Regions from separate parts of the Priestia sp. MDV22-iso46 genome, predicted to be linked through region 1. Evidence: riboswitches for the same ligand, from Rfam matches in the RefSeq annotation. Region 1 holds a riboswitch; the other holds the start of a gene.
The links. Region 1 has a riboswitch for preQ1 ahead of AC4NPH_RS26415 (QueT transporter family protein). Riboswitches for the same ligand answer to the same signal wherever they lie in the genome.

Region 2: it holds a riboswitch for preQ1, as region 1 does, so the genes downstream of both, queC (7-cyano-7-deazaguanine synthase QueC) here and AC4NPH_RS26415 (QueT transporter family protein) in region 1, are expected to answer to the same signal.

What each region holds. Positions count from the first base shown of each region.
Region 1 is NZ_JBZVWT010000009.1:107,246-112,758, reverse strand. Features, by position in the region: gene AC4NPH_RS26435 (5-deoxy-glucuronate isomerase) at 1-181, shown strand, start outside; gene AC4NPH_RS26430 (hypothetical protein) at 437-655, opposite strand; gene AC4NPH_RS26425 (YitT family protein) at 1,005-1,871, opposite strand; gene AC4NPH_RS26420 (Lrp/AsnC family transcriptional regulator) at 2,254-2,664, opposite strand; PreQ1 riboswitch class I at 2,861-2,905, shown strand; gene AC4NPH_RS26415 (QueT transporter family protein) at 2,915-3,403, shown strand; gene AC4NPH_RS26410 (hypothetical protein) at 3,840-4,289, shown strand; gene AC4NPH_RS26405 (hypothetical protein) at 4,354-4,626, shown strand; gene AC4NPH_RS26400 (DHA2 family efflux MFS transporter permease subunit) at 4,761-5,513, opposite strand, start outside.
Region 2 is NZ_JBZVWT010000001.1:1,683,718-1,689,230, reverse strand. Features, by position in the region: gene AC4NPH_RS08700 (spore germination protein) at 1-199, shown strand, start outside; gene AC4NPH_RS08695 (Ger(x)C family spore germination protein) at 224-1,423, shown strand; gene AC4NPH_RS08690 (hypothetical protein) at 1,435-1,671, shown strand; gene AC4NPH_RS08685 (GerAB/ArcD/ProY family transporter) at 1,698-2,819, shown strand; PreQ1 riboswitch class I at 2,890-2,933, shown strand; gene queC (7-cyano-7-deazaguanine synthase QueC) at 3,164-3,829, shown strand; gene queD (6-carboxytetrahydropterin synthase QueD) at 3,829-4,269, shown strand; gene queE (7-carboxy-7-deazaguanine synthase QueE) at 4,262-4,993, shown strand; gene queF (preQ(1) synthase) at 5,092-5,513, shown strand, end outside.

The sequences.
Region 1 (5,513 bases):
TAATAGTTTTATTACAATTCCTGGTGAATTGGATCATCCTCAAGCAACGGCTCCTGGCTATGCGATGTACTTCTGCTGGATGATTCGCCATCTCGACAATAATCCGTGGACAGACCGTATTATGGAAGAAGAGCATAAGTGGTTATTAGAACCGGATGCAAAAATTTGGCCTGAAAAATAAAGAAAGATCTTTATACGAAATGGGTTTCAAATGTTGAAAAACCTCGAATGAAAAATAATTATGCGTAAAATAATAGTTTATTTTTGTAAAATATGTTTTTATATGTTAAAATGTAGCTTGTATTAATATTCAGGCGATGATATCGCTCTTTGCTGCAGATTCCTTTTTAGGAGTCTCTTTTTTTTGGAAACTGAAGCAAAAGATACAGACGATTCGTATATAAATTAAAAGGAAAAGGAGATAAGCGTAAGCCGCTTATCTCCTTTTCTTTTTAGCGTTATCTAACGCTAAGTTCTTTTTCACTACTTTTTCTAAAGCAACTTCCACGTGAACATTTTTTTCATCGATGTCATTCACAAGCACGACGGTTCCTTTTCGTCCTTTAATCTTTAAATCATCACCCGTAGAAGGAATGTTTTCCCTCAGCTGGCTTAATAGAAGCTTTCTGTTTTCAAAAAAGTGGACAGCCACCATTTTATCTCACCTAATTTCATATGATATGTGTGATACAAAGATGTGTATATGAAATCCTTCCTATACATTATGTCGTCAGGGGTGGTTTTAGAACACATTGAATAGACAATTGTTGCATCGATATATGAAATAAATAGGAGGGCATAGTTATAAATCTCCTATCCTTGGACATACTTATACTACTAATCTAAAAAGGGGTGTGGATGAAAATGAAGGTGGCTATAGGATTAAGTGTATTTACGGTCGTTACAGGAGCAATTGCGTTAGGGTCGGTTTACTTTTTAGCAGGTATCTTTTCGTTTTTCTTAACGGTTTTTTCATAAAAAAATCCACCAAGAGGTGGATTTTTTTATTTAGCAGCGGCTTTTGTTTCATGAGGCGAATTGCCGATAAATCCAAATTTTCCGCCGACAACTTCTTTTACTTCGTGGATGACAATAAAAGAATTCGGGTCAATTTGCTGGATTTTCTTTTTAATTTTTAATAACTCGTTCTTTTTAATAACAACGTAAATAATACGTTTATCTTTGTTGGCGTAGTAGCCATATCCGTAAAAGATGGTAGCTGCATTTCCAAATTCACTGGTGATGACTTGTGCTATGTCTTTGTATTGATCAGACATAATCGTCATTGCTTTTTTGTTGTGGAAACCTTCAATAACGACATCTACGATTTTGGCACAAAGATAGACGAATATAAAAGTATAGAGTGTGTTGTTGACGCCAATAGCAAAAACCGATGCTAAAATAATGACGCTGTCCATATAGAACATGCTTTTAGAAATATTATAGCCTTTTGTATAGTTTAATAAATAAGCTAAAAGAGTTGTTCCACCGGTAGATCCATCTGCGATAAAAATGAGAGCAAGTCCTGTTCCCATTAGTAAAGCCCCGAATACAATTCCTAAAATCATGTCGTGAACGTGAAAAGGAATATAGCTGACTAGACCGAGGAAAACGGACGTCATGACGGCTCCTAGAATCGTATAAAGAATCGTTTTTTTGGTTAGAAATTTATAGGCTAAGGCAATAAATATAAGGTTTACAAGAAATGTGCTGATACTTGTAGGGATATGAAATAAATAATATAAAACAAGAGCAATACCAACTGTACTGCCGTCACCTAATTTATTTGGAATGACGAAAAAATCAATGGATGCAGCAACTAAAAGTGCTCCAACAATAATTAAGATGATGTCTTTATAGATTGTTTTCAATATACAAACCTCCTTGATTATTAGGATATTTTCACGTGGAATCTTGTTTTTACTAGTGTTTCACAAATAATGAAATAAAAAACGTCTTAGAAATTGTCTAGTTATAAAACTGATCAACTTCTAAGACGAAGAATTACGATACGTGTATAGGTCTTGATCCTGCTTTTCTATGCTTCGATGTCACCGATTATATAAACCCCTGACCGCTATGTCAACGCTGTGAGAGATGTTCAACTTTTCAAAAAATAGAAGGCGGTTTCCTACATAAAAAAAGAATCCTTTGCGATGGCGCAAAGGATTTTCAAATTTATTGGAATAGGGGGAATACGTTATTAGGATTACCATTTTCATAAATTAATATACCTTTATTTTTTAAAAAAATTTATTTGTTAATGACGATTGAAAGTTTGTAATTCACATGCTGATTTAGCTCTGTCAAAAAATCATTTAGTTCTTCATTTGAATGAAATTTGCATTCTAATAAGTAGCAGCCATCGCCGCTGATTTTAAAGTTGTTGATAACGTACTCCTGCTGACTTTCTAAAAATGTAAGGTAGGGGTGATGATGAATGCTCTGCGTATAGATATTTAAAAATGCATGGATGATGTAGCCGAGTTTTCGTTCATCAATGTTAATTGTATAGTCTTTGATAATGCCTTCATCTTCTAACTTTAATACTCTAGCAGAAGCGGCTTGTCCGGTTAAATGCACTTTTTCTCCTAGTTCTTTCATCTTTATACGTCCATTTTTTGATAGCTCTTCTAGTATGCGCTTATCTGTATTGTCTAACATCGCTACAAATCCTTTCGTATTTCAAATCAAAAGGGTTAACTACTTGATGTCACCTATGTATACTGATACGTCTTTTATTTTATACTAAAGAAAAGTAAGAAAAAAGAGCAGTCAATATGCAAGATATAGAAACCGGCAGTAGTTTGTAAACAGCTAGATTGACGAAAGCTTAAGCTTGCTGTATGATTCTTTGAGTGTTTACGTGGTTCGTAACCATCCCACGTTAAAAAACTAAGGAGAGAATAGTAAGATGAATATAAGAACACTTTGCGTCAACGGTCTTTTAGCTGCTATGTATATTGCTGTCAGCATGTTAATTCAGCCGTTTGGCTTCACCAATATCCAATTTCGTATATCGGAAATGTTCAATCACTTAATTGTGTTTAATAAAAAGTACGTGTACGGCATTGTGCTAGGAGTATTTCTGACGAATTTGTTTTTTTCACCAATGGTCGCTTATGATCTGGTGTTTGGGGTAGGACAATCCGTGCTATCATTACTCATTACCATTTTTTCTATGCGCTACATTAAAAATATGTGGGCTCGTATGCTTGTTAATACACTTGTATTTACGTTCACGATGTTTATTATTGCGTTTGAACTGCACTTAGCATTTGATTTACCATTTTTCTTTACATGGTTAACAACGGCTGTTGGTGAGTTCATTGTTATGCTTGTAGGAGCACCAATTATGGCGGCAATTAATAAACGTGTACAATTTAACAAGCTAGTTGAATAAAAAAGATGCGGCTGTGATAAATCTCACAGCCACATCTTTTTTTCTTTGTTATTCTATAGGTGTAGTGATAAACCCCTTATTTATTGAAGAGCTTTTCACGCATGGACAAATTACCCATATCTAGCATGTAAAAAGAGCAGATCGCGTTTGCGTTCTGCTCTTTTTGCTTAAGACAATAGGAAGTATCCGGTTAGATTATTTTGAAACAAGGAGTGACAAATCTCACAGCGCATTCTTTTTTCTTTTGTTACGATATACATATAGTTGGCAAACTCCTTATCGAAAAGTTTTTCGCACAACAACACATTACCTATGCGTAGCAATTAAAAAAGCAGACCGATGACGGTTTGCTTTTTTAATTGTATTTTTACCATTAAATAACTTTTTTGAGTTATGATTGTAAAATAACCTTTGTTACTAGAGAGGGGATTGTTTTTTGAATAGAAAGTTAGGAATTCTTGTTTTATTAGCGTTAGTCATCTTATTTGCCGGGTGTTCAAAAGAAGAAGACAACGTTCCTTTAAGAGAACTAGAAAAGATAAGTATTAACGTAATCAAAGAACAAAAAATGAAGCAAGGGATTTCATATGAAATGGAATTAGTAAACAAGAGCGATTTGACCATCAAACAAAATAATGTATTTTTATCGTATCCTTTAAAAATGAAAAACGGTTATTCTGATAATAAATTTAAGGTGTTAGCAGAAGGAAATAAATTAAATATCAAGCCAAAACAAAAGGTTAAGTTAACGGCATTTCTTCCTTATAAAGGAACTAATAAAGCAGCGTTAGCTATTGATGAGCCTGACGTAAAGTGCATAGGGTATTGGAATAAGCTTGATGACTACCATCAATTTTCTTTTGGAGGATCCTTGAAGCAAGAATAATATATAACTATTTGTTAAATGGTGGAACTGAGCGTAAGGGATTGATAAAGGTGGTGAATGAACAGTGAGTGTAGACACCGATAGATTGATTAGCTTCTTTATTTTATGGGGAACACCCGCTGTTTTTAGTATAGTAGATTACTTTAAACTGAGTAAAACTGAAAAAAAAGAAGCTATAAGAGACTTAACATCTGTAAAATCTATTGTAACAACAGGATTTATATTGACCGGAGGAGTTATGGCGAGTTTAGGCAAGCTGCAAGCTGTTATCTCTGCTGCCTCTGCACGTTATAGGTACTTTTATTTTAGTCATTGGTGGTGTCGTGGGCGCTATTGAAGCATGGAAGATAGAAAGAAAAGTATTGTTATCCTTGTTTTAATAGTATCTATGATTGCTCTTACATTTATAATATAAATTCTGCATGTAACAAAAGCTGCTCAAATTGTGAGCAGCTCTTATCAGTTTCTTACTTATTGTGTTTCAAGCTGCTGGTCTTTTTTCTTTAACGTAAGAGCGAGCAGGAACGAAACGACGGCGAAAGCGATGGCTACATAATAGACGGTATGAACCCCGCTTGTCATACTTTTTATTTGTAACAGCGTTTTATTCGTTTCATTTGATTGTTGAATAAAGTGCTGAGAAGCCATGGTCATAATACTTGTATACAAAGCGGGTCCAATCGCGCCTGAAACTTGGTTAATCGTATTTGAAATAGCTGAACCGTGAGCATGAAGCGGTTTTGGTACTTGATTTAAAGCAAGCGTCATCACGGGCCCGATGCTTAAACCTACGCCAATTGTAAAGGCTGCGTATAAGATGGCTGCAGTCCTCGTGCTTGTTCCGCTTGAAATAGTAGTGAACAAACTTAAGATAATTGTTAAAAGGACTAAGCCCGTTAAAAGCAGCGGTTTAAATCCAATTTTGTCAAACAAACGTCCTCCCACCATAGCTGTTAGAGCCAGCGTTACGCCGCCTGGAAGCATAAGAAACCCTGTTTGCAAAGGAGACAGTCCCGCAGCCGTTTGGAAATATAGCGGCAAAATTAACATCATTGAAAACTGAATCATCATAATAAGAAACATTAAGAAAATCGATCTTGAAAACACAGACGATCTAAAAGGCTTCATATTAATCATAGGAGAATTCAGCTTGCTTTGCTGTCTGACAAATAAAGCAAGAGCTATGACGCCAATTATGAGCGTAAGCCATACGATAGGATTACT
Region 2 (5,513 bases), on a different contig from region 1:
TATCCTGGGGTTAATTTTAATGATTTTACATTTATGCAGCTTAAGGTCATTTGGAGTCCCTTATATGACACCTATGGCTCCATTTGTGAAGCGTGATCAAAAGGATGTTCTGATTAGACGTTCGATCAAAAAAATGAAAACAAGGCCAAAGCTGATTAACGAGAAGAATATTTCACGTCAAAAGACGCAAAAAAACTAAACTGTGTAAAGGTGGCCGTTTACTATGAAAGCATTTCTAATGTTATGTATCTGTTCATTGCTATTAAGCGGCTGCTGGAGCAGTAGAGAGTTGAATGAGCTAGCCATTACGGTTGCTGTCGGAATTGATAAAGCAGAAGATGGCATCATTGTTACAGTTCAGCTGATTAACCCTGGTGATATTCAGGCCAAAACCCCTACAAACGGGCCTTCTGTTACCACATTTTCTATTAAGGCTTCGTCTGTAATGGAAGGGCTAAGAAAAATAACGACGAAATCCCCGCGGAAAATTTATCTTTCTCATTTACGAATGCTAGTCATTAGCGAAAGCATGGCGGAAGAGGGTATTGCTGAAGTGCTTGATTTCTTTGCTCGGGATCATGAAGTGCGTACCGATTATTTTGTTGTTGTTGCTAAAAATACGAAAGCATCGAGCGTTCTGAACGTATTAACAACAATCGAAAAAATACCAGCTAACCATATGTTTGCTTCATTAGACGTGTCACAGCGTATTTGGGCACCTACTAGAGGAGTAAAGTTAAATGAACTGATCAGCAACTTAACCAGCGAGGGAAAGCAGGCGGTATTATCAGGAGTATTGGTGAAAGGCAATGTAAAAAATGCAGGAGATATGTCGAGCATTTCTCGCACCAATCTTTCCACACTGCTCAATTTCAAAGGATTAGGTGTCTTTCAAAATGATAAGCTTATCGGCTGGTTCAATGAAGACGAAAGTAAAGGATATAACTATATTACAGGAAATGTAAAAAGTACGTTGATTGTTATTCCATGCGAAAAAAAAGAAAAAAAGCATGATATTATCGGAGTAGAAATGCTTCGAACGAATGTCAAGGTGACAGCTACTATGAAAAATCATAAACCTCATATTCACGTTGATTTAAAAGGAGAAGCTAACGTAGCTGATGTAGAGTGTCAAGTAAATTTACAGGACCCAGCTGTAATCAATATGCTCGAACGAAAAACAGCAGCCGACGTAAAAGAAAAAATGAATGATGCAGTAGAAAAAGCTCAAAAAACCTATAAAAGCGATATCTTTGGTTTTGGCGAAGCGTTTTACAGACAAGATGTAAAGAGATGGTACAAAATGAAAAGAGACTGGAACAGAATTTACGCAGAGGATTTAACCGTCGATTTAGATGCAAAAGTTCAAATCCGTCGCTTAGGCACGTTAAATAACTCATATATGAAGCAAATGAAGCATTAAGGAGAAAGAAAATGGAGGGATTTATCGCCTTACTTGTACTGCTTGCTTATTTGACTAAAAAAATAATGATCAACTTCCGAAAGGAAAAGTATTATCGTGAAATAGTCGTCTACCTTTGTCTCATAGGTTTGGGTCTATTCTTTTGGGGAGCGATTACACTCCGTAAAGAAGTTCCTACGCCTCTGTACTTTTTAGAGGCACTAATTAAGCCTCTTACTAGAACCGTTCATCATCTGTTATTCACGTGAGCAAGCATGTAGGAGAGAAGGTGTGTATGATGCAAATAAAAGAATTTATTAGTCCGAAACAATTTCTTTTTCTAATTTATGTTTTTTGTATCGGAAGCGCCATCTTGGCAGTTCCGGCTACATTATTAGAGACGAATAGACAAAATGCGTGGTTTTGCGGTGTGCTTGCTATTGGCTTTGCACTTTTAATCGTTGCGGTGCTTTTATGGCTGATTCAGCGTTACCCTCAGCAAACATTCATTCAAATAGCTAAAAAGGCGCTAGGTCGTTATGCCGGAACGTGTATTTCTCTTATTTACATTTTCTTTATGTTCATTCAATCTACGTTTTCGCTTCGAGACATCAGTACATTTATGACGACTCAAATTGTCCCTGAAACGCTGCCTACGTGGATTCATGCGCTTGTTCTTTTAGCTGTTATATACGGAGGGTATCTAGGTATTGAAGTGGTAGGGAGAACCGCGGAAATCTTTTTGCCGTGGATTGTGGTCCCCTTTTTATTGTTAATTGTTTTAAATATTCCTCAAATGAAAATTGATCGTCTTTATCCTTTTTTTGAATTCAGCATGGGTGATTTAGTATTAGGGACCACTTATTTTTTAGGAAACCCGTTTATGGAATTGGTTTTTATTCTAATGATTACGCCTCATGTAAAAGGTGGAAAAAAGGTAAAAAGAATGTTTGTTATCGGCACTGTCGCATCGGGCTTGACGATTACGATTGCAGTTGCGGCTTGTATATTAGCTCTTGGCGCGAATATTGCATCGATGCACAGCTACCCAGTTTATTTATTAGGAAAAATGATTTCGTTAGGTGCAACGATTCAGCATGTTGAAGTATTAGTAGCTATTATTTGGATGTTATCTATCTTTTTTAAAGTTGTCATTGTGTTCTATGCTATTCAGTTAAGTATCGTCCAACTGTGTAATTTACGGGTGCGCAATTTTTTAAGCTTTCCTTTAGGTCTAATTATTACAGGCGTGGCGTATTACATTATTCCCAATACAGCGTACTTCAATTATTTTGAAAAATATTACTGGCCGTTTTATTTATTTGTACTAAGCGTCTGTTTTCCGTTGTTATTTATTGCGCTTTCTTATATAAAGAAAAATAAGGCAGCTAAAGGCGATAGAAGCCAACAAACATAGCATTATTTATACGCATGTGGTATAATACGAGGACAATTCAAGAAGAAACTCCGTGCACGTTTGTATATGTACGGGAGAGGTTCGAAAACTCCCTCTATAAAAAACTAAGATCATCGTTGATGACAAAAGACACGGTTTTAGCGTGTCTTCTTTCACGTGCTTTTCTATCAACGCGTCTTTTTGACGTGTATGTTGGCGAGGACGTGTATCTTAGTTGCTTTTTAGGGAGATTGCTGGAAAAGAGCAGTCTCTTTTTTGTGTTATAAAATTAGTCACAAAGGGAACGAACGGTTCAATAAAGTTTCTTCTTCTTTTGATTTCAATCAAAAAGGAGACGAACAATAATGATGAAAAATGAAAAAGCTATTGTTGTATTTAGCGGAGGTCAAGATAGTACAACATGTCTATTTTGGGCTTTGAAAAACTTTAAAGAAGTAGAAACGGTTACTTTTCAATACGGTCAGCGTCATAGTCAAGAGATAGAGGTAGCAAAAGCTATCGCAGCTGATTTAGGTGTGAAGCATACCGTACTAGATATGTCACTTTTAAATCAATTAGCACCAAATGCCTTAACGCGAGATGATATTGAGATCGAGCAAAAAGAAGGAGAGTTGCCTACAACGTTTGTGGACGGCCGCAATCTGTTATTTTTATCATTTGCAGCCGTACTGGCTAAAAACAGCGGAGGCCGTCATATCGTAACAGGCGTTTGTGAAACTGATTTTTCGGGATATCCAGACTGTCGAGATGTATTTGTAAAATCGTTAAACGTCACGCTTAATTTATCAATGGACTTTGAATTTGTGATTCATACGCCGCTTATGTGGATTGATAAAGCAGAAACGTGGGCGTTAGCGGATGAGCTAGGGGCGCTTGAGTATGTGCGTGAAAAAACATTAACATGCTACAACGGTATTGTTGCTGATGGATGCGGCGAATGTCCCGCATGTCAATTGCGAAAACGCGGGTTAGATCAATACATGCAAACAAAAGAAGGAGGAGAGGAATAATGCTGCAACAAATGTATCCTCAAGTATTTCATGACTATGAATATGAACTGAACAAAGATATGCAGTTTGCTGCGGCACACTTTGTTCCTCACACAGAAGCAGGAAAATGCCGTCAAGTCCATGGACATACGTATTTTGTAAACCTAACTGTTGCCGGAGATACATTAGACGAAGCGGGCTTTTTAGTAAACTTTGCGCTATTGAAAAAAATTGTTTCTGGTCAATTTGATCATACATTATTGAACGATCATTCTATCTTTAATGAAGAAAATCCAAATGATTTTCCTACAACTGAAGTTGTTGCTCGTAAAATTTATGAGTTGGTTCAAGAATATCTAGACACACTACCAAATAAGCCTTCTTGCGTACAAGTATTCGTGCGGGAAACGCCGACAAGTTACGTAGTTTACCGCCCAAAGAAGGTGAAAAAACGTGGCTAATACAATTCCAGTACTTGAAATATTCGGACCAACGATTCAAGGGGAAGGAATGGTTGTAGGACGTAAGACGATGTTTGTTCGTACCGCGGGCTGTGATTATTCCTGCAGCTGGTGTGATTCAGCTTTTACATGGGATGGATCTGCTAAAAACGATATTCGTCAGCTAACAGCAGAACAAATTTGGACGGAGCTAAAAGAAATTGGAGGAGAGTGCTTTGATCACGTCACCATTTCTGGAGGAAACCCTGCGCTTATCAAGGCGATTGGTTCACTTGTAGAGCTTTTGCACAGTCATGGGGTAAAAGCAGCTCTTGAAACACAGGGAAGCCGTTATCAGGATTGGTTCCTAAAAATCGATGATTTAACGATTTCTCCTAAGCCTCCAAGTTCATTAATGAAAACAAATTTCTCCGTATTAGACGATATTATAGAGACATTAATAAAGGAAAAACGCATGGCGCATATAAGCATAAAAGTCGTTGTATTTAATGATGATGACTTTGAGTATGCAGCCTCTGTTCATGAACGTTATCCTGAGGTTCCATTTTTTGTTCAGGTAGGCAACGAGGACTTAACGACAATCGATAATGCGTCGTTAACACAAGAATTGCTTAAAAAGTATGAGTGGTTAATCGATAAGGCAGTGGCAGCTAAAAACATGAACGATGTAAGAGTTCTGCCGCAGGTTCACGCCCTTGTTTGGGGAAATAAACGAGGCGTGTAAGCGCATAGCAAAAAATTTACAAAGAAAAATAAAAACAGATATATACAAAATAAAAAAACGCTGTTAGAATGACAATCGTAGAAAGAGAGGAAATGCAAATGAGCGGTCGAAAAGATGAAGAATTAGAAGGTGTATCACTCCTTGGAAATCAAGGAACAAACTATTTGTTTGAATATTCACCAGAGATTCTAGAAGCATTTGATAACAAACATCCAAATCGTGATTATTTTGTGAAATTCAACTGTCCAGAATTTACGAGCTTATGTCCAAAAACAGGTCAGCCGGATTTCGCAACCATTTATATTAGTTACATTCCAGATGAAAAAATGGTTGAAAGCAAGTCGTTAAAGCTTTATTTGTTCAGCTTCCGTAACCATGGAGATTTCCATGAAGACTGTATGAACATTATTATGAATGACTTAATTAAACTGATGAATCCAAGATATATTGAAGTATGGGGAAAATTCACACCACGCGGCGGGATTTCAATTGATCCATATACAAACTATGGGCGTCCCGG